One region of the Bacillus cereus group sp. RP43 genome, then DNA from elsewhere that is predicted to be linked to it. Evidence: riboswitches for the same ligand, from Rfam matches in the RefSeq annotation. Region 1 holds a riboswitch; each other region holds the start of a gene.

Region 1 (7,500 bases):
AAGATTATCCACCAGCATTTATCACAGATGGAAATACTGCATCATTCGAAGATCAAGGTAAAGCATTAGTTTCTGCTTTACAAAGTACAGAAGTGCCGGTAGATATCCTAATCAATTAGAAACCGCTAGGTTTCCGTACTTAGGACGTTAAGTGATGAGTAGTTCAACTCTGTGTTTCTTCAAATTTTCGTTTTTGAATATATGCTTGAGCATGAATAATTTCTTCCTGAAGCTCTTTTAATTCTTTCATAGATTCTGATTCAATAGTCATGTAAGTAGTAACTAAACTGATCATCATATCCATCTTCTCTACTATATTTTGAATGACTTGTTCAGATTGCTCTTTTTTAGGGTGTTGTATTGCCTTTAATACATTTTCTATATAATTTTTCTTTCTTTGCTGGATATCATAAATAAACTGTTGTGTGTTTGAGTTCATTTGTTGTTCCTCCGTTTTGGATATATTTCCATTCTATCATATTTGAATAGGAAATATTGGATTCCCCTAAATTTACACCTGTCTCGTACATCTCCTCAAATATACAAACTAATTCCTTAACGTACAGGGAACCAGTTTAGATGTATCTAAACATACAATTCCCCCGAAATGATATAGTGAGACCAGATAGTTGTTTATGAACCAAAATCTATATGTATTTCGATTTTTTCTTATCAAAAAACCGGAACCAACGATAGAAATGAGGTACGGAGAATGAGTAAGATTATTTTTAACGAAATTCAAATGAAACAGCTAGAAAAAAATGTATTAAAAGTGTCGGAATGTTCGATTAGCTATTGTTCAGATTTTAAAGTAAGAGCGGTAAAAGAAAATCAACAAGGAAAAGGCCCTATCCAAATCTTTTTAGAGAATGGGTTTAACTTAGCTGTGATTGGTGAGGAAGGCTTTTATACAGAACGCCGTGGGAAAGGAAGCACGTATTGCGTTTTTAGAAGCGGAATTGACATTCCTAAAAAAGTTAGACGAACTCGAAAGGCAGGCGTTAAAAATAAGATTTTACTAAAATCACTTAAAACCACTTAATTACAGGAGTGTTCATGCATCTTATAACTTAAACTTACTTGTGAAAAAGCTTATTTTAACTTAAGATATCCTTATGGAGGTTACTTATGAATCAAGAAGAACGATTGATACGAGTCCTTAATTATTTAGAAACACAAAAAACCATGAATATAAAACAAATGTGTGAAATGTTTCATATTTCACGAGATACTGCAAGAAGAGATATAGTAAAACTTTCAAGAAATAAAGCAATAGTTAGAACCTATGGTGGAGTGGCTTTAGCTACTTTTCATAAGAAAATTGATACTTATCAAAAACGGTCACAGACTGAATTAGAAACGAAAAAATTGATTGGAATGAAAGCTGCAAATATAATTGCAAACAATGACATGATTTATTTAGACGTTTCAACAACAGTCAACTTTGTAGCGCAACATTTGCAATCAAAGAACGTAACTATTGTGACGAATTCGATTGATACTGCTTATATGTTAGCTCAATCTGAAGATACGACTATTCACCTTTTGGGAGGAACTTTAAATAAGGTTTCTCGACATACTACGGGGACTTCGACCACTGAAAAACTCAAAGATTATCACTTTGACAAGGTGTTCATTGGAACCGCAGGTATTACAGAAGACGGGATATACTATGGTTTTGAAGAAGATATTTATTTCAAGCGTGAATTAATAAAACATGCTGATCAAGTTATTTTAGTGGCAGATCACACTAAATGGAATCAGCGACGAAATTATAAGGGTTTAACGCTTGAATCTATAGACACATTCATTACAAATAGAGTTATGTCTAATGATTTATATAATACTTTGAAAGAAAACGGTGTTGAAGTAGTAATTACAAGTGAAGATTAAAAAATAGGGAGGCTTTATTTTGATTACATCTCTTGTTTTTGACGTAGATGGCACAATTTTAGACACAGAAAAAGCAATATTAAAATCCTTACAAAAAGTTTTAAAAGAAGAACTAAAGGAAGATTATGCGTTACAGGATTTACGATTTGCATTAGGAATTCCTGGAAAAGAAACCTTAAAAAAATTAGATATACAAAATATAGACGTTGTCCATCCGAAATGGTGCAAATCTGTACTAAATTTTTCCCATGAAGTTTCGGTGTTTGAAGAATTAGAGGACGTTATTAAAGAGTTATCCCTTAGTAAATTAAAGCTAGGTATTGTTACATCAAAAACTAAGCAAGAATTAATAGATGAGTTCGAGCCATTTGATCTAAGCGGTCATTTTGAACATACAATTTGTGCGTGTGATACGGATAAACACAAACCACATCCCGAACCATTATTAGCTTGTTTGAAACAATTAGATATTCCTAATAATGAGGCAGTATACATTGGGGACTCTATATACGATATGCAATGCGCGAAAAGTGCTGGTGTTAAATTCGCACTCGCTTTTTGGGGCTCAAAGACAAGCGAAGGTTTTGAAAAAGCTGATTATGTATTAAATACCCCAAAAGATATTTTGAATTTAATTTAACCAAGCTCGAATCTAATAAAGAAATTAAGTTACTCAATAAAAAGTCGATTTCTTAACGTACAGGAAATCGACTTTTTATTTATAAGATTAGCGAAAGAAATTCGGTTACTGTTGGTGCCATCTATCAGTAAAAGTTTTATTGATATTCTAGTTTTTTTATAACAAGCAAAATCATGAAAATACACACAAAGATAGATTATCATCCATTAAATTACTGTTTTGCTTCGTTCGAATAGAAAAACTCGGAAGAACGCCACTTGTTCGATATCTCCTCAATGTGATAAGGTGTCGTTCTGCAGCATCCACCTATTAAACGTGCACCTGCTTGGTACCATTCTTCAGATTGAATATCCAACGAGTTACATTGTTCATGACCATGCCATGTTTTTGTTTCTGGATTATAAGTTTCACCAGAGTTTGGATAAACAATAATCGTTTTTTTGGTGTTTGCCCTCAACTCTTGGATTGCACCAGTCACAACGGTTACTGGCGCACAATTGATGCCTATCGCTACAATTTGTTCACTTTTCTCAAAAGCTCGTGCACACTCCACGAGTTTCATACCTTCACTAATCTCTTTCTCATTTTTTAGCGAAAAGGAAAGCCACGCATATGTTTCTGGAAACTCACGCAATAATGTATCTAATACTCTTGCTTCTTGCAGGGAAGGGATCGTTTCAAATGCCAATAGATCTGCACCTGCTTCGATTAACGCAGACATTCTCGAACGGTGAAAGTCTGCTAATGTTTTATCTGTCACACCATAGTTGCCTACATACTCTGAACCATCTGCAAGGTAAGCCCCGTACGGCCCAACTGATGCAACAACCAATGGTTTAGGCCTATTCGTTTGCTTATTTTCCTTCCAAAAATCATCTCTTGCCCTTCTTGCAAGTAACACCGTTTTCTTAATTAATTCCAAAGCTTCCTGTTCTTGTATTCCACGCGCGGAAAAACCACTAATAGTAGCTTGATAGCTTGCTGTTATGGCACAGTCCGCTCCAGCACGAAAATAGTCTGAATGAACCTGATAAATTAGTTCCGGATTTTCTAGTAACACACTTGCCGACCAAAGGGGATCGTCCAAATTACATCCATGCGCCTCCAATTCTGTAGCTAATGCTCCGTCAAGAAGCATAATGGAATGTTGGGATAAAATATCATCAATTGGGTTGATTTTGTTCGACATAATCTACGCCCCTCTTTTTTAGATTTTTTGTTAGATAATAACTTCCATAGCAAAACAAAATAAACGGTATGCCACAATATAAGGCAATTCTCTGTGTTGGATCGAATGCAATTCCAATACACGATGCCAGACACAGGATAAAAGAAGCAATTGGTACTAATGGATATAGTGGTGTGCGATAAATCAAGTCCTTTTCAGAATTTCCTTCTTTCAAAAATTGTCTGCGAAATAGGAACTGGGAAGCACTAATACTCATCCAAACTATAACTACTGCTAGACCGGAAATGGAAACAAGTACGATATAGACAGTATCTGGTGCCACAATACTTGAGAGCAAAGCCAAAGCTCCACCCACCATGCTGAAAATGACGGCGTTGATTGGAACACCTTGCTTCGTCATTTTCCCAAAAATCGGGGATATCGTATTCTTATTAGCAAGCGACCAAAGCATTCTAGAAGAGGCATAAAGGCCTGAGTTTGCCGCAGATAAAATGGCTGTTAAGATAACGAAATTCATTATGTCAGCTGAATATGGCACCCCAATTCGTTCTAGAACTGCAACAAAAGGGCTCTCTAATACCCCTGCATCGGAAATAGGCAATAACGCAGATAAAACAACAATTGTTCCTACAAAAAAGATAATCAATCTCCACAGAGTAGTTCGAATGGCCTTCGGTATCATTTTTTCCGGGTTCGCTGTTTCTCCAGCTGCAATGCCTATTAATTCTGTTCCCGAAAAAGCAAAATTAACCGCAAGCATGGTCATCATAATGGCCGTAGCACCATGAGGAAATAAACCTCCACTTGTAAAATTAGAAAAGAATGGTGCTGCTTTTGAATGAGTCATCGGAAGAAACCCTAGCATTGCCGCTACTCCTAAAACAATAAAAAACACAATAGCTATAACCTTTATCGATGAAAACCAAAATTCGGATTCGGCGAAAAATTTAACAGTCAGGACATTTAATACAAAGATCAAAATGGCAAAAAGAGCACTCCATACCCAAACATTAACCGATGGAAACCATCGCTTCATAAGTAATCCTGCGGCTGTAAATTCAGAACCTAAAGCAACAGTCCAAGTTAACCAATACAACCAGGCTACTGTATACCCTGTACCCGGTCCAATGTATTTAACTGCATAACTATGAAATGCACCCGTTTCAGGCATATGTACGGAAAGCTCTCCTAAACATAGCATAACTAGATAAACCACTAGCGCACCAATCAGATAGGATAGAATTGTTCCAAATGGGCCAGCTTGTTGAATAGTGTAACCCGGGCTTAAGAATAAGCCAGTTCCAATCACCCCACCAAGTGATAGCATGACTAAATGACGTGCTTGCATTTTCCTTTGAAATTCTTGCCCATTTTTGTTCTCCATTTCTACTCTCCTTTAGTTACTATCCAGAAAAAACAAAAACGCACTCTAAAAAAGAGGGCGCTACTGACAAATAAAAACGGAAGCTCTCATCTATCAGGATTATCACCCGCTGGAATTAGCACAGTGTCTACTTAAGCAGACCTGTTGCTGAGGTTTCATAAGGCCAGTCCCTCCACCTCTCTGGATAAGAAATATTTTTTTATAACCTTATCAATCCATTCAATAACTGTCAAGATAATTCTGTTTTTTTAAAAAATTATCTATTATAGAAATACAAAAATAGAGTATTACTATAACTGCAACCCACTCCTTCTTGGGTATTATTTAAAAATCGAACATACAAAACCTCATTTATTTATGATACGGTTCACAAGCACTTCCTCAAAATTTGATGCACTTCTAAATATCTTCTTACTTCTTTGGCTATGGGGTCACCATACATAACCATCAACTCAGGAGATTTTAATACCCTCAAATATCAAAAAGCGTTATCCTTTCTAAACAAGCTAAATTAGAAAGGATGATGTTTTCTTATGAATCTCTCGATTCAAGATGAATTACTACCATTTGCAGAAGAATTACAACGATATGTTACACCTGTATTCTTAGAAGAACTTGCAAGTGGAATAGGATTTATAAAGCGAAAACGTAAGTTTTCTGGATCAAACTTAGCTGCTATTTGCATTTGGATTAGTCAACGGGTGGCAAGTGATTCCTTGGTTCGATTATGTAGTAGGCTTCATGCAGCGACAGGCACTTTACTTAGCCCTGAGGGCTTAAATAAACGTTTAAATGCTAAAGCAGTTTTGTTTTTAAAACATATTTTTTCTTTACTGTTAGAACAAAAGATATGTGAACAAACACAAATTTCTAACCATTTCTTCTCTTATTTTCAACGAGTCCATATCCTAGATGCCACCGTATTTCAAGTGCCAAATGCTTTAGAGAATGTATATCCAGGCTCTGGAGGGTGTGCCCAAACAGCTGGAATCAAAATTCAATTAGAATATGATCTGCACAGTGGAGAATTTCTTAACTTTCAAGTTGGACCAGGGAAAATATTTTTGAAGAAGAATAAGGGAGAGCTAAAAATGCAAAATGTGAAAAGTAGAATAATATGGTATGTGACACTCTTATTTATAGGAATTACTTTGTATATATCAGCTGAGTCTTTTGAAGTGATAGATAGCTTTTGGAGTGGGATGGGGATTGTTTTTGTCATTATTTCGATTATACGTTTAGTTCAGATTGGGCGTTTTAAGAACGATGCCGAGTATGCAAAAAAATTGATGGTAAAACATAATGATGAGCGTAATCACTATGTTGCGAATAGAGCTCGCTCTCATACCTTTTATTATTCTATTCTTGTGGAGGGATTCGCAATTATTTTATTCAATGTTATGGATATGCCTGAGATTGCACAAATAATAGGAATGGTTTTATGTGGTCAAATAATTATTTACTGGATCACATACTTCCTCCTCGAATCTAAATATTGATTTAAAAGAACATTTCGATTATAAACAACCATACTACATACGAATTTTAGCATAGTTCTTAGTTTTTCACCTCAAAATTAAACAACATTATTATCTTTGTACATCTGAAATGAAACAACTTTATTCACTCTGTATACTACAACTATTTTTCAATGTTTATTTATAGTTATTTATATTTAACGTTCCGGGGAAAGTTATGGTTTAAATTGTGGCAGATGTATGCTACAAATCACATTTATCATTTTAGCCAATTCATCTCCCACCTACTCACTTGACGTTCCTTGAGGAAGGAGTCTTCTTTGCTAGAATGATAAAATATAAAAACTACGCTATCTTTTCTGTGGAACCATAGGAAAAGATGACGCTTTTATCTCCCAATAACTTAAAAACTTAAACTATAAGAGAAAAAAGAATGAAGTATTCTGATGGCAGTAAATGACTTAGCGGTGTCAATGTATATATGACAAATCCGCCTATAGCTATTTACTTTCTTGAATTTTACATAATATTAATTTTTTGTGAATTATTACTCTGTAAATAATTAGATTTAATGTATTATTCACACGAAATGACTACCTTTGTGTAATTTATTTGATTTGTAAGACAGTTAGGAATACTAGATTAAAACATAAATACACGTTTTTGATAGATATTTTATAAAGTTGTATTTATATGTGTCATAAAATAACATCTAAATATAATTATAAATAGAGTGAAGGGAGGGCTATGTAAAAAGTAATAAATACAAGTTAATGAACTGTTTTTGCACGTAAACACATGCTAAAGAAATGAAAACTTTTAAATTTATCAAGGAAATGAGAGGGAGATACTATGGGGAATAAATCAAAGCATAAAACCAAAAGAATACTTGTAGCTACTGCAACATTAACTATAC
Region 2 (7,500 bases), on a different contig from region 1:
TGGAATTAAGTTTAAAAATGGAATACGGAAGAGTGTAATAAGAATAATACCTGGAAGAAGAACGCCGAGGACAGCATAGAAAATACTATGTTTTTTCGTGTACCAATACAATGAAAGTCCAATAAGTGCAGGGACAATGAGGTGAATGAGAGCCATTAAAAAATAAATCATTAGACGCCCCCTTTATTTATGTGCTTATTACATCATATCCGTATGTTCATAGATTGATATCAATTTTTTCATAAATGGACGGAAAATGTTTGGAAAAACGTCACATTTATGAGGGATTCTATATTGGAAATCTTGTATAATATTATTTCCTAAAAGCATTTTAACAACATAAACATACCGTTTATGTTGTTTTTAATTTGAATGAAATAGATTTTAAGTAGTATGGACTCGAAAGAAATGAGTTATACAGCTTTTGTTGGATAAATAGAAAAAACATTGAAGGAGAGTACAGCATGATTAGTATGTCATTAAAATCGTTTAAAGTTCAATCATATTATCTACTAGGTATTCTGTTATTAGGCTGGATGTTAACACCGTTTTCAGCACATTTTCTAGGTGCAGGAATTGGACTTATTGTAAGCATGTATTGTGTTTGGATTTTAGGAAGGCGTATCGAAAAGCTTGGAGATAGTATCGTAAAGAAGACGAAAGCGCCGACGCTTGGTATGTTTAATCGCTTTGCAGCTGCAATCCTTGGTGCTATTATTATGTACGAAATTGAGCATCATATGGTAATGTGGGCATTTGCAGTAGGTATTCTGGGTGGTTATTTCTTAATCGTTATTAATTTAGGGTATTATAGTATGAAAGATGAGAAGGAATTAACGAAGAGTTAAAAGAGCTTCTTTTTTAGATGGAACAGAGGATCCGGCGATTGATAGAAGCGGTTAGAGCCTTTTTGTTCCCATGCGGTGTGAAACCAGAAGGATGTAGTGAGTAGGAAAATAGTTTATATGTTCGAAGCTGTGGTTTGTACGTATGAAAATCCGATTATATAAATTGGATTTTGTAGATGGGATGATCTAGCGATGAGTAGGAGCGATCAGAGCCTTTTTTGCTCCCATGAGGTGTCAAACCAAAAGGAGAGAATGAGCGAGAGATTTGTTTGCTGTGATTTGTATGTGGGTAAAGTAAAGAATATATAGAAAGAAGCTCACGTTTTTCACGTAAGCTTCTTTTTTATGTAAGTGTGTGTAACCGTTAAGCCGCATTGGGTTTTGTCGGTGAGTACGCGAAACTTTACGGTTACACGACACTTATTCATATGAGTAAAGGGTTATTTCAACAGAAAGTTTTATAATTAAGCGATTGGGCCGCCTAAGTTAATAATATTTTCAGAAACGCTATCGAATTTTTTGAAGTTTTCTTTAAATTCGTTTGCAAGCTCAATTGCTTTCGCTTTGTAAGCATCTTTGTCAGCCCAAGTTTGTTCAGGCATTAATACTTCGTCAGGTACACCTGGTACGTGAAGTGGAACTTCAAGACCGAAGATGTCGTGTTTCGCAGTTTCAGCTTTTGCAAGTTCACCGCTTAGTGCTGCTTGAATCATTGCACGAGTGTAACCTAAGTTCATACGCTTACCAACGCCGTATTCGCCACCAGTCCAGCCAGTGTTTACTAAGAATACTTTCGCATCATGTTTCTCAATTTTTTCACCAAGCATTTCAGCATAGCGAGATGCATCAAGTGGTAAGAACGGTGAACCGAAGCAAGTAGAGAATGTAGCTTGCGGAGATGTAACACCGCGCTCTGTTCCTGCTAGCTTACTAGTGTAACCGCTTAAGAAATGGTACATAGCTTGCTCTTTTGATAACTTACTGATTGGAGGCAATACGCCAGATGCATCAGCAGTTAAGAAAATAATTGTATTTGGATGTCCTGCAACACTTGGCAGTACGATATTGTCAATCGCATGCATAGGGTATGCAGCACGTGTATTTTCTGTTAAAGTAGTATCGTTATAGTCAGCGATGCGTGTTTGACCATCAATGACAACGTTTTCTAAAACTGAACCAAATTTGATTGCATCGAAGATTTGTGGTTCTTTCTCATGAGAAAGGTTTACACATTTCGCGTAGCAACCGCCTTCAATATTGAATACACCGTTATCAGACCAACCGTGCTCATCGTCACCGATTAATTTACGGTTTGGATCAGCAGATAATGTTGTTTTCCCTGTTCCAGATAAACCGAAGAATAGTGCTACGTCGCCTTCTTCGCCTACGTTTGAAGAGCAGTGCATAGAAAGAATGTCTTGTTCAGGTAGTAAGAAGTTCATAATAGAGAAGATTGATTTTTTCATTTCTCCAGCGTATTCTGTACCACCGATTAGTACGATACGTTTTTCGAATGAAACCATAATGAATGCTTCAGAATTTGTACCGTCAATTGCTGGATCTGCTTTGAAGTTTGGTGCAGAAACAATTGTGAACTCTGATTCGTGAGTTGTTAATTCTTCTTCATTTGGACGAATAAATAATTGATGTACGAACAAATTATGCCATGCATATTCGTTAACAACTTGAATTGGTAGGCGATAGTTGCGATCAGCGCCAGCAAATCCTTTGAAGACGAATAACTCTTCTTTTTCTTTTAAGTATTCTAAAACTTTTGTATATAATTTATTAAAATGTTCTTCAGAGATCGGTTGGTTCACGGCTCCCCAAGCAATTTTGTCAGCAACCGATGCTTCCTTCACAATAAATTTATCTTTAGGAGAACGTCCTGTGTATTTTCCTGTTGAAGCAGAAACGGCACCAGTAGAAGTTAATTTCCCTTCGTTTCGCATTAATACTTTTTCCACTAATTGCGGAACACTTAATTGAATCTGTGCATTGCTTCCGTTCAATAATTCATGTAAACCAATTTGGACATTCACAGTACTCATATTTATATACCATCCTTTTCATTTAATGAAATATTCCTCGTAATCCCCATCAAGAGTATAACACAATTATATAAATAATGTATACTATTTATTTATTTTTGTTTGTGTGAATGTATCATTTCCTTATTAATATTTCATTCTATGCGTATTGAGAAAAACTTTCAGGAAAATGTGAATATTAATTGACAAATGAATATCATTTCTTTAGTATAGGTTGGGACGGATACTCTCTTATCCCGAGCTGGCGGAGGGACAGGCCCGATGAAGCCCAGCAACCTCACTTGTAGTGGTAAATACAGGTGAATAGGTGCTAAAACCTGTGCGAGGCTAACGGTCTCGAACGATAAGAGCAAAGGGCAAAAAGCAGTATGCAAGTAGCAAATTAAACCTTTCCTCTATGTTAAGTGGGAAAGGTTTTTCTGTATGCTTGTGTGGGAGAATAAATGTATGTCGCAGTTTGTGGCAAATTAAGGATGAGTTCCGTACAATATATACAATTACTGTAGGGAGGTTTACCACATGACAAAAAAACGTCATCTGTTCACATCTGAGTCTGTAACTGAAGGACATCCAGATAAAATTTGTGACCAAATTTCTGATTCAATTTTAGATGCGATCTTATCAAAGGACGCAAATGCACGTGTAGCTTGTGAAACAACTGTAACAACTGGTTTAGTATTGGTAGCGGGGGAAATTACGACTTCTACTTATGTAGATATTCCGAAAATCGTTCGTGAAACAATTCAAGGCATTGGTTACACACGCGCAAAATATGGATTCGATGCAGAAACTTGTGCAGTTTTAACATCTATCGATGAGCAATCTGCTGACATCGCTATGGGTGTTGACCAAGCGCTAGAAGCACGCGAAGGTCTAATGACTGACGCTGAGATTGAGGCAATTGGTGCGGGAGACCAAGGTTTAATGTTTGGTTTCGCATGTAATGAAACACAAGAATTAATGCCACTTCCAATCTCGCTTGCTCACAAATTAGCTCGCCGTTTAACTGAAGTACGTAAAGATGACACATTATCATACTTACGTCCGGATGGAAAAACGCAAGTTACAGTTGAGTATGATGAAAGTGGTAAACCTGTACGTGTGGATACAATTGTAATTTCTACACAACATCATCCAGATGTTACATGGGAAGAAATCGATCGCGATTTAAAAGAGCATGTAATTAAAGCTGTAGTTCCAGCTGAATTAATGGATGGAGAAACGAAATTCTTCATTAACCCAACTGGTCGCTTCGTAATTGGTGGACCACAAGGTGATGCTGGTTTAACAGGACGTAAAATCATCGTTGATACTTACGGTGGATACGCTCGCCACGGTGGCGGTGCATTCTCTGGTAAAGATGCAACGAAAGTTGACCGTTCTGCAGCATATGCAGCTCGTTATGTTGCGAAAAACATCGTAGCAGCTGGTCTTGCTGACAAAGCAGAAGTACAACTTGCATACGCAATCGGCGTAGCACAACCAGTATCAATTTCAGTTGATACATTTGGCACTGGTAAAGTATCTGAAGACGTACTAGTAGAACTAGTTCGTAACAACTTCGATCTTCGCCCAGCTGGTATTATTAAAATGCTAGACTTACGTCGCCCAATTTACAAACAAACAGCAGCTTACGGCCACTTCGGACGTACTGATGTAGATCTTTCATGGGAACGTACAGACAAAGCTGTAGCTTTAAAAGAGCAAGCTGGTCTATAATATATGAAAAAAAGCTTTGCGCGGTGAGCGCAAAGCTTTTTTTATTTTGTTTTACTTATGATTTGAATACATGAATTACAATACACTTCTCCGTCTAGCTCAATATACTTTTCATATTAGTCATGCCGCTTGCCGGAAAGGGCATATGAATCCATGCTTTTTCATACGTTTGTATTTCTTTTTTGCATGATTTACAAACTATCGGTTTCTTCTTGAACATATGTAATTACCCTTTCATTTGACGTGCTTTACCCGCGCAAAATGCACTGCTCAGTAAAAATAGCGTTGCGAATATAATACTTACTAATGTAGCATATGGAATTGCTCCTTTTAGAGAAAACCCCACGGTGATTGAAGCTATAAATAAGAGGATGAATGTTGTTGTTAATTTTTTATAAAGTTCCATAATATGTAGACCTCCGATTTATTTTGTAGTGTAAATTTAAAAATTAAATCTATTATGTAGAAAATATAAGGTGAGTTAAAGAGTAGCTAATGATGTGGAACCTAAGAAAAAATATAAAAAGTACACTCTTTTATTTTCCTTTTTGTGGGTTTACATACTTATATTGTATCATGCTTCATCGTTGGCTTCATACATAATCGTGTAAAGATATGTATGATAAAATGGAGAAAAGTCTTCAAGAAAGGAAAGATGAAAAATGAGTGTAACTGAACATAAAAAACAAGCACCAAAAGAAGTACGCTGTAAAATTGTTACGATTTCCGATACACGTACGGAAGAGACGGATAAGAGCGGACAGCTATTACATGAATTGTTAAAAGAAGCAGGTCATACAGTGACCTCTTATGAAATTGTAAAAGATGATAAAGAAAGTATTCAGCAAGCAGTGTTAGCTGGTTATCATAGGGAAGATGTAGATGTCGTACTAACCAATGGCGGAACTGGTATTACGAAGCGTGATGTAACGATTGAGGCAGTGTCAGTGTTATTAGATAAAGAAATTGTTGGATTTGGTGAGTTGTTTCGTATGATTAGTTATTTAGAAGATATCGGAAGCGCTGCGATGTTAAGTCGAGCAATCGGCGGTACGATTGGGCGCAAAGTAGTCTTCTCAATGCCGGGATCTAGCGGAGCAGTTCGTCTTGCGATGAATAAGTTGATTTTACCGGAGTTAGGTCATATTACATTTGAGCTGCATCGCCAATGAGTAAGTTTGCTGGAATTGTATTAGCAGGTGGTATGTCGAGTAGATTCGGTGAACCGAAAGCGCTAGCGAGCTGGGGTGGGAGTACTTTTGTTGAGCATATTTTGAAAGTGATGACCACTACGCTTCAAGGAGTTGTAGTCATTAGTCATTCTGATATAAAAGAGCGAGTGGAGCAATTAGTACAAGTTCCCGTTATAGAAGATATTCCGCATTATAAAGGAAACGGCCCACTTGCTGGAATTGTATCAGGAATGGAATATATCGAAGCAGATTGGTACGCTATTATGCCTTGCGATGCACCAAATGTTTCGCAAGAGTGGTTTACTATTTTATTAGAACAAACGAGTGATGAGTATGATGCGGTTGTGCCTATTATTAATGAAAGAAAACAACCGTTACTCGCGGCGTATCATTACCGTGTGAAAGAGAAGATTTACACTTTACTTCAGGAAGAGAAAAGAAGCATGGGGCAGCTTTTATCACAATGTAATGTGAAATATGTTGCCGGAGAAGATGTACAAGCAAATGCAGAATGGTTTATAAATGTGAATACGAAAGAAGAATATGCGCAGGTTCAAAAAAACCTTTCAAATGAATGAAAGGTTTTTTGATATACAGAAATTGGGGAACAATTACTGTATAAAGGTATGTGAGTAAGTTGATTTTAAGGGGAATTTCTTAAAATCATCATACAGTAAAAATACTATATAACCATATTTTAATTTTTATGGGTTTTTATTACAAGTATGTTTAGTTATGTATCTTTTTGATATAATGAATATAGAAATAAAGCGATATTTCACCTTATGTATCATTTAGTAAACTAAAATTTATAATTGTGTAATAAACTCTCTTCACGTTGTAAATAGCCAGTAAAGGTCACGTTTGTTTGCGGAACAGCTCCACGCAAACAATTATGAAAGTGATTCATATACATCTTTAGTTCTATACGATATACATAGAATATATTTACAAATATAACATTTGATGGGTGGCGGAATGAAGAGACCTGTTTTATACTAATATTGTGTCACCCCTTCCAAGGGACAGTGCACAGCCGGTGATTGGCTAATGGGAACATTCTCATTTTGCCAGTGCCGGTTTTTTAGTAGATAATGATGATAATAAAGTGAAACTATAATCAGTTGGGGTTTTGTTCATTCCCTACTGATTATTAGCCTTCACCAATCGGGCGTTTACGGGCGGCAGGGCTCCCACCTGACTTTTGAGGTGGGAGTCTTACTGCCCGCAAATAGCGGGATAAATTTTTTGAGGGAGGGATCGTTTTGAAAAAGATAGATTTTACTTCTATGAGAGAGCAAGTAGCTAGTTTTTATATTTATTCTATCTCTTTTCTTGGTTTAATTGCTTTTATCGTTTCTTTATTTTTAAGTAAAATGCCTTCTCATCTTATACTGCTTTTGTTGTTAATTATGTTTATGGGAATTACTGAGTATTTTCCTATCCGCATTTGGAGAGGCGGAATCACACTCAGCCTTACACTTATTTATACAATGAATTGGCAGTTTGGAATACATATAACTGTTGTTTCGTGTGTGTGTGTGATGTTATGTATCCAATTGTTTCGCCGCTTATCTATGCAAAGGACAGTATTTAATTGTGCGCAACTTGCTCTTAGTATCTTATTAGCAGAATGGCTTTCCAGTGGATGTTTCTCTCTTTTTATTTCTGGAATGAATCTTTCAGTTT
Region 3 (7,500 bases), on a different contig from region 1:
CGGAAAACGAATATCATAGCAAATTGTGCCAGCGCACTCTACATCATCTAGCTTAAATTCACCTGTCTCATTACCAGCTACTAAATATTTATGTTCATCCATAAGCTGAAATAAATGTACTTTACTATATTCATTGATTAGATTCCCTTCATTGTTTACAACATACATTGTATTTGTAACACCTTGCTCTGTTTGCTTCGCAATGGAACCACCAACAATATGTACACCATATTGTTTCGACCATTCTTTCAACTTTTCTTTCGTTTCTACTCCCTCTCTATCTGCAATTTCAGAAAGTCTCGTTAAATCATATCCTGTTGTCCATAGTTCTGGTAAGACGATAACATCTGGTCTTTCCTTCATCGCTTCACTTATTTTATTTTTAGCGTTCTCAATATTTTTTTCTACATCTCCAAAGACAATATCCATTTGAATACATGCGACTTTCATTTTTTCAGCCCCATTCTCATTTTTTTCTTTACAAAATACTGGAAAGATTATATCATTTGTCACTAGAATTGTAACAACTTTCAAAAGAGGTGGAAAGTATGAAATTATTTCAACCTTCTGAGATAGTAACATCATTGCCGACACAATTTTTCGCTTCACTTGTTGCAAAAGTTAACAAAGTCGTTGCAGCTGGTCACGATGTTATTAATCTAGGTCAAGGTAATCCAGATCAACCAACACCGCAGCATATCGTTAAAGCTTTACAAGATGCTGCTGAAAAGACCATTCATCATAAATATCCGCCATTTCGCGGACACGAAAGCTTAAAAGAAGCCGTGGCAACATTCTATCAACGTGAATATGATGTAGTAGTAAATCCAAAAACTGAAGTTGCTATTTTGTTTGGCGGAAAAGCTGGATTAGTAGAATTACCAGTTTGTTTTACAAACCCTGGTGATACTATTCTCGTTCCAGATCCAGGCTATCCAGATTATTTATCAGGAGTTGCTTTAGCAAAAGCACAATTTGAAACAATGCCGCTTATTACAGAAAAAAATTTTTTACCGGATTATACAAAAATTGATGACTCTGTTGCAGAGCGAGCAAAGTTAATGTTTTTAAACTATCCAAATAACCCTACCGGTGCTACTGCATCAAAAGATTTTTTTGATGAAACCATTCATTTTGCTAATAAACATAATATATTAGTCGTTCATGATTTTGCTTACGGTGCTATCGGATTTGATGGTCAAAAGCCTGTTAGCTTCTTGCAAGCAGACGGCGCTAAAGATACAGGAATTGAGATTTACACTTTATCGAAAACTTTCAATATGGCTGGATGGCGTATTGCTTTTGCAGTAGGAAATGAAAGTGTCATCGAAACTATTAACCTATTGCAAGATCATATGTATGTTAGTATTTTTGGTGCAGTTCAAGATGCTGCCCGCGAAGCACTATTAGGCTCACAGTCTTGTGTGGTAGAACTTGTTAATAGTTATGAATCTCGGAGAAATGCTCTTATTTCAGCTTGTCACTCAATTGGTTGGAATGTAAACGTTCCAACAGGATCATTCTTTGCATGGCTTCCGGTACCAGAAGGATATACATCTGAGCAATTTTCTGATATTTTACTAGAAAAAGCACACGTTGCAGTTGCTCCTGGTGTTGGATTTGGTGAGCACGGCGAAGGGTATGTCCGTGTTGGTCTCTTGCACACAGAAGATAGATTACGAGAAGCAATTAATCGAATTGATAAATTAAATTTTTTCAGAAAGTCATTGACAACATAAAAAATATCTGACAAAATTCAGTTATCTTAAAAATTTAAACATTTCTAAATACTTCTTATCAAGAGCAGGTGGAGGGACGAGCCCGACGAAACCCGGCAACCGATCTACAATTGTAGACACGGTGCTAATTCTCGCAGCGTTACGCTGACAGATAAGGAGCTGGTTGTAAAAAAACCTCTCCTTAGCTGAGAGGTTTTTTTATTTAACTAGGAGGTTATAACAATGAGCGGAATTATAGCGACATATTTAATCCACGATGATTCTCACAACTTAGAAAAGAAAGCAGAACAAATTGCAATTGGTTTAACAATTGGTTCATGGACTCATTTACCACACTTATTACAAGAACAATTAAAACAACATAAAGGCAATGTCATTCATATTGAAGAGTTAGACGAACAAGAACATATTAACTCTTATCTTGGCAAAAAAGTATCACGTGGAATCATTAAAATTCATTATCCATCGCTGAACTTCAGCCCAGACTTACCAGCCATTTTGACAACAACATTTGGAAAACTTTCGTTAGATGGGGAAATTAAACTAATCGATTTAACATTCTCAGACGAATTAAAGAAACAGTTCCCTGGACCGAAATTTGGAATTGAAGGCATCCGAAACCTTTTACAAGTTCAAGATCGCCCTCTTCTAATGAGTATTTTCAAAGGGATGATAGGACGGAATATTGGATATTTAAAAACTCAACTACGCGATCAGGCAATTGGAGGCGTAGATATTGTAAAAGATGATGAAATTTTATTCGAAAACTCATTAACACCACTTACAAAAAGAATTGAATCTGGGAAAGAAGTTTTACAATCTGTATACGAAACTTACGGACATAAAACTTTATACGCAGTAAATTTAACAGGGCGAACTTATGATTTAAAAGAGAACGCGAAACGTGCGGTGGTAGCTGGAGCAGACATTCTTTTATTTAATGTATTTTCTTATGGATTAGATGTACTGCAAGCACTTGTGGAAGACGATGAAATTCCAATTCCTATTATGGCACACCCTGCTGTAAGTGGCGCATATTCGTCATCGAAACTATATGGGTTCTCTTCTCCATTACTACTTGGAAAATTACTACGTTACGCTGGTGCTGATTTCTCTTTATTCCCATCACCATACGGCAACGTTGCATTAGAAAAAGAGGAAGCTCTTCTCATTACAAAAGCATTAACTGAGGAAGACCACTATTTTAAGAAAAGTTTTTCTGTTCCATCTGCTGGAATTCATCCTGGTTTCGTTCCCTTTATTTTACGAGATTTTGGTAAGGATGTTGTGATTAATGCCGGCGGCGGGATTCATGGGCATCCAAATGGAGCTCAAGGTGGTGGCAAAGCTTTCCGTGCTGCAATTGAAGCTACTTTACAAGGTAAACCACTCCATGAAGTGGATGAAATAAATTTGCATAGCGCACTACAAATATGGGGAAATCCTTCTCATGAGGTGAAATTATGAGTATTCAAGTATTTTGTGATTTCGATGGTACGATTACAAATAACGATAATATCATGTCCATTATGGAAAAATTCGCACCACCAGCAGCAGAGGAAATAAAGCAAAAAATTTTATCGCAAGAACTTTCTATTCAAGAAGGTGTTTCTCAATTATTTCGATTAATACCTATTAATCTACACGATGATATTATTCAGTTTTTACAAGAAACTGCTGAAATCCGTACAGGTTTTCATGAATTCATACAATTCATTAATGAAAATAACATTTCCTTTTACGTTATATCAGGTGGAATGGATTTCTTCGTCTATCCACTCTTACAAGAAATAATCCCTAAAGAACAAATTTATTGTAATGCAACTGACTTTTCAGGAGAATTTGTTGAAGTGAAATGGCCGCACCCTTGTGACGAGCAATGTCAGCATAATTGTGGTCTCTGTAAATCATCATTAATTCGTAAACTAAGCTCTAAAGATGATTTTCATATTGTGATTGGAGATTCTATTACTGATTTACAAGCAGCAAAACAAGCAGATAAAGTATTCGCCCGTGACTTCCTTATTACAAAGTGTGAAGAAAATCGTATTGCTTATACACCGTTTGAAACATTTCACGATGTTCTAGCTGAACTAAAACATTTGTTGGAGGTGAAATTATGAAACAACTTTTTCGTCAATGGTATGACTTAAGTGAAATTAAAAAAGAATTAACAACTCGGAATTGGTTTCCAGCAACGAGTGGAAATATTTCTATAAAAGTCAGTCATGATCCCCTTACTTTTCTTATTACAGCAAGTGGCAAAGATAAAACAAAAACCACTCCAGATGATTTTTTATTAGTAAATCATCAAGGAGTTCCCGTTTTAGAAACTGAGTTACGCCCTTCGGCAGAAACAATATTGCATACACATATTTATAACAATACGAACGCCGGGTGCGTACTTCATGTTCATACAACTGATAACAATGTCATCACAAATTTGTATAGTGATGCAGTCACCCTTCAAAATCAAGAGATTATTAAAGCTCTTGATATTTGGGAAGAAGGTGCAACGATTAACATTCCTATTATCGAAAATGATGCTCATATCCCGACGCTTGGAGAGAAATTCCGAAAGCATATACAAGGAGATTCAGGAGCAGTATTAATTCGAAACCATGGCATTACCGTATGGGGCCGTGATAGCTTTGATGCAAAAAAAAGATTAGAAGCTTATGAGTTTTTATTCCAATTTCATATAAAATTATTATCAATTCAAGGAGGCGTTTCTAATGGCGCAAATTCGTATTCATGAGGAAAATACTCGTATTGAAAATGAAGTAGAAGTATCAAACTTTCTACAAGGAGAAGATGTTTTATATGAGAAATGGAATATTTCTAAACTTCCTACTCATTTAAAAGAAAATTACTCCTTAACAGATGAAAACAAAGCTGAAATATTAACGTTGTTTTCAAAAGAAATTGCTGATGTTTCAGAGCGCAGAGGTTATAAAGCATATGATGTGATTTCACTTTCAAATAGCACACCTAACCTTGACGAGTTATTAATTAATTTCCAAAAAGAACACCATCATACTGACGATGAAGTTCGCTTTATTGTCAGTGGTCATGGCATCTTCGCTATTGAAGGAAAAGATGGTCGATTCTTTGACGTTGAACTTGAGCCTGGTGACCTTATATCTGTACCTGAAAATGCAAGACATTATTTTACCTTACAAGATGATCGCCAAGTTGTAGCTATTCGTATTTTTGTTACAACAGAAGGTTGGGTTCCAATTTATTAAGGTAGCTAGTTGAATAAAAGATTGGAACCCCTTTTCCAATCTTTTATTCACTCTACATATATACATCCTCCTATGGAACAGGCTTATTTCATAACATTGAAGTAAGCCTGATTTTTTATTTACTAAAATAATTTGTCCCTTTCGTTTATTCAAATCACACTTCCATTTTATCAAGTATATTTCGGAACACTTTTTGAACATTTATTGAACTTTTTTTGAATTTTTTCTGAAAATTCTGTTTTGTGTATGATATACTACAAATAATAAGAAGGAAAAGAATATTGCAAGCAGAGGGGGATAATCATGAGTTTACTTATCGCACTTATACTAGGAGTTTCATGTGGAGCTATTCCTGTCATTTTAGGAGCTATTATGGAAGAATTAGAAGTTGGTGTTTTAGGTTTTGTCGCATCTTGTGTAAGCGCTTTATTTTTTGGTTTGTACGGTGCTATTCCTGTTGCTATCCTGTGCGCATTTTATATAGTACGCCATGCTCGCGCGAAACAGTTTGGTCCTAATCACATTGCACAAGTTATTCCATTCCCAATTGAACGATGCCGCCGAGCTTCCAGCCTATAAATTATCCAACTTAAATATTATGCCTGCCTAAATAAAAAGTCCTCAAATGAGGACTTTTTATTTATTTTCTTCTAGAAATTGAAACAATTCTTGCAAATGAAGTGCATCTTCACTATAGCTAACGGATACGTGACATGTCCCTTCAATCTCAGCATGCATATAAAGGGCAATTCCATCTCGATCATATTTCAATGCCAAATAAAACTCCATTTCCTCTAACATCTTTTTCGAAGTTCGGATAACATAATGCCCTTTCTCATCTCGTCCATATTCAAAACTTGGCTCAAAATCGTATTTTTGTTTAAATGCTTCTTTTTGCTTATCATTAATCTGTACACAAGTTGATTGCTGCACAGCATCAATCATCTCATCAAACTTTTGGAGATCCATCTCATTTACCCCCTTATATACTTTTTGTATAATACTTGTGTTCCGCTATTCTCTTCTCCATCTGCGATTAGTTCTTCATACAATTCCCTCGCTAAGGTTAAACCCGGTACCGGTAATTGTAGTTTTTCAGCTTCATCTAAAGCAATCTTCATATCTTTCATAAAATGCTTTACATAAAAACCAGGTTCAAAATCTCCTTTTAACATTCGAGGAGCTAAATTACTTAATGACCAGCTACCTGCTGCTCCTGTCGAAATACTCTCTAATACTTTATCTGCATTAAGTCCAGCCTTTTTCGCATAAGCAACAGCTTCACATACTCCAATCATGTTGGAAGCAATCGCAATTTGATTACACATTTTTGTATGTTGTCCACTCCCTGCTGGTCCTTGCAGCTGAATATTTGTTCCTAGCTTTTCAAATAACGGTAAACATTTATCATATATTTCGTTCTCTCCACCGACCATAATTGCGAGTCTTGCTTCTTTAGCGCCAACATCTCCTCCAGATACAGGTGCATCTAGCGTATATACACTCTTACTTTTTCCAGCTTCATTAATACGTTTTGCCAATGTTGGTGTAGATGTCGTAAAATCAATTGCTATCGTACCTTCATTTGCATGTTCTAAAATTCCATCTATCCCAAAGTACACTTCTTCTACATCATGAGGATAACCAACCATCGTCATAACAACATCAACTTGCTTTACTAACACTTTCGGTGTATCACACCAAGTCGCACCCTCTTGCACTAAAGAATCCGCTTTTTCTTTCGTTCTATTATATACATATACTTTATAACCACTTTGCATTAAATGGTTAACCATACTTTTTCCCATCACACCAATACCAATGAAACCTATTGATAAATTTTTATTCTCCATCTTCTCATCCCCTTTGTTCTAATAAATCATTTACCATCTTTCGAAATTCCTTATTAAAATCATCATCCAAACCATTCTTCACATTTGAGAATAAAATAACAAACGTTCCTTTTTCTTTATTGAAATTATTAAACGTATTCCAGCCAGATAGTACACCATGGTTATGGAAATAATCTGGATATATGTAAAAGCTAAATGCATATTTTTTTTCTTGTGAAGGTGTAAACATCGCTTGTATACTTTGTTCAGAAAGAAGCTTTCCATTTATAATCGCTTCATCTAATTTTTTCATATCCCCTACTGTCGTATACATCTCACCCGATCCATATAACCAGTCCATCCCTAATTTTTGCGCTGGTACAAGTTCTTGATCTTTCTTCACATAACCCTTCGTGAAGTTTTTATCTCCAGGCACCATATTTCCCATACCTGATTCATGCATCTCTGCCTTTGTAAATATATTTTCTTTTATATAATCTCCTAAAGGCTTTTTCGTTATATTTTCTATAATATAAGCGAGCACCATATAATTATAATCCGTATACTTCCAACCTGTTCCTGGTGGAAAATCTAACTTTTGACTTCCAATCCAATTTATTAAATTGATACGTGAAGCCACATTAACCTTCCCTTTTCCATTTTCCGGCAAACCAGATGTAT

The links. Region 1 has a riboswitch for S-adenosylmethionine ahead of mmuP (S-methylmethionine permease). Riboswitches for the same ligand answer to the same signal wherever they lie in the genome.
Region 2: linked by a shared signal. The riboswitch ahead of metK (methionine adenosyltransferase) and the one ahead of mmuP (S-methylmethionine permease) in region 1 are both predicted to bind S-adenosylmethionine.
Region 3: linked by a shared signal. The riboswitch ahead of mtnW (2,3-diketo-5-methylthiopentyl-1-phosphate enolase) and the one ahead of mmuP (S-methylmethionine permease) in region 1 are both predicted to bind S-adenosylmethionine.

The regions. Positions count from the first base shown of each region.
Region 1 covers NZ_JARVHQ010000002.1:340,760-348,259, reverse strand. The annotation lists partial or broken gene QCI75_RS28425 (alpha/beta hydrolase) at 1-110, shown strand, start outside; gene QCI75_RS28420 (hypothetical protein) at 164-439, opposite strand; partial or broken gene QCI75_RS28415 (IS3-like element ISBsp3 family transposase) at 713-1,021, shown strand; gene QCI75_RS28410 (DeoR/GlpR family DNA-binding transcription regulator) at 1,129-1,893, shown strand; gene QCI75_RS28405 (HAD family hydrolase) at 1,913-2,533, shown strand; gene mmuM (homocysteine S-methyltransferase) at 2,745-3,722, opposite strand; gene mmuP (S-methylmethionine permease) at 3,697-5,106, opposite strand; SAM riboswitch class I at 5,190-5,297, opposite strand; partial or broken gene QCI75_RS28390 (IS4 family transposase) at 5,640-6,164, shown strand; gene QCI75_RS28385 (M60 family metallopeptidase) at 7,437-7,500, shown strand, end outside.
Region 2 covers NZ_JARVHQ010000001.1:661,932-669,431, forward strand. The annotation lists gene QCI75_RS03440 (hypothetical protein) at 1-171, opposite strand, end outside; gene QCI75_RS03445 (ATP synthase subunit I) at 465-848, shown strand; gene pckA (phosphoenolpyruvate carboxykinase (ATP)) at 1,313-2,899, opposite strand; SAM riboswitch class I at 3,128-3,249, shown strand; gene metK (methionine adenosyltransferase) at 3,419-4,618, shown strand; gene QCI75_RS03460 (hypothetical protein) at 4,845-5,024, opposite strand; gene QCI75_RS03465 (MogA/MoaB family molybdenum cofactor biosynthesis protein) at 5,281-5,790, shown strand; gene QCI75_RS03470 (molybdenum cofactor guanylyltransferase) at 5,787-6,389, shown strand; gene QCI75_RS03475 (GAF domain-containing sensor histidine kinase) at 7,077-7,500, shown strand, end outside.
Region 3 covers NZ_JARVHQ010000001.1:1,342,501-1,350,000, reverse strand. The annotation lists gene QCI75_RS07170 (carbon-nitrogen family hydrolase) at 1-534, opposite strand, end outside; gene QCI75_RS07165 (pyridoxal phosphate-dependent aminotransferase) at 549-1,739, shown strand; SAM riboswitch class I at 1,792-1,897, shown strand; gene mtnW (2,3-diketo-5-methylthiopentyl-1-phosphate enolase) at 1,962-3,206, shown strand; gene QCI75_RS07155 (2-hydroxy-3-keto-5-methylthiopentenyl-1-phosphate phosphatase) at 3,203-3,862, shown strand; gene QCI75_RS07150 (methylthioribulose 1-phosphate dehydratase) at 3,859-4,497, shown strand; gene QCI75_RS07145 (1,2-dihydroxy-3-keto-5-methylthiopentene dioxygenase) at 4,475-4,987, shown strand; gene QCI75_RS07140 (hypothetical protein) at 5,291-5,566, shown strand; gene QCI75_RS07135 (DUF3909 family protein) at 5,624-5,956, opposite strand; gene QCI75_RS07130 (NAD(P)-dependent oxidoreductase) at 5,962-6,840, opposite strand; gene QCI75_RS07125 (serine hydrolase domain-containing protein) at 6,845-7,500, opposite strand, start outside.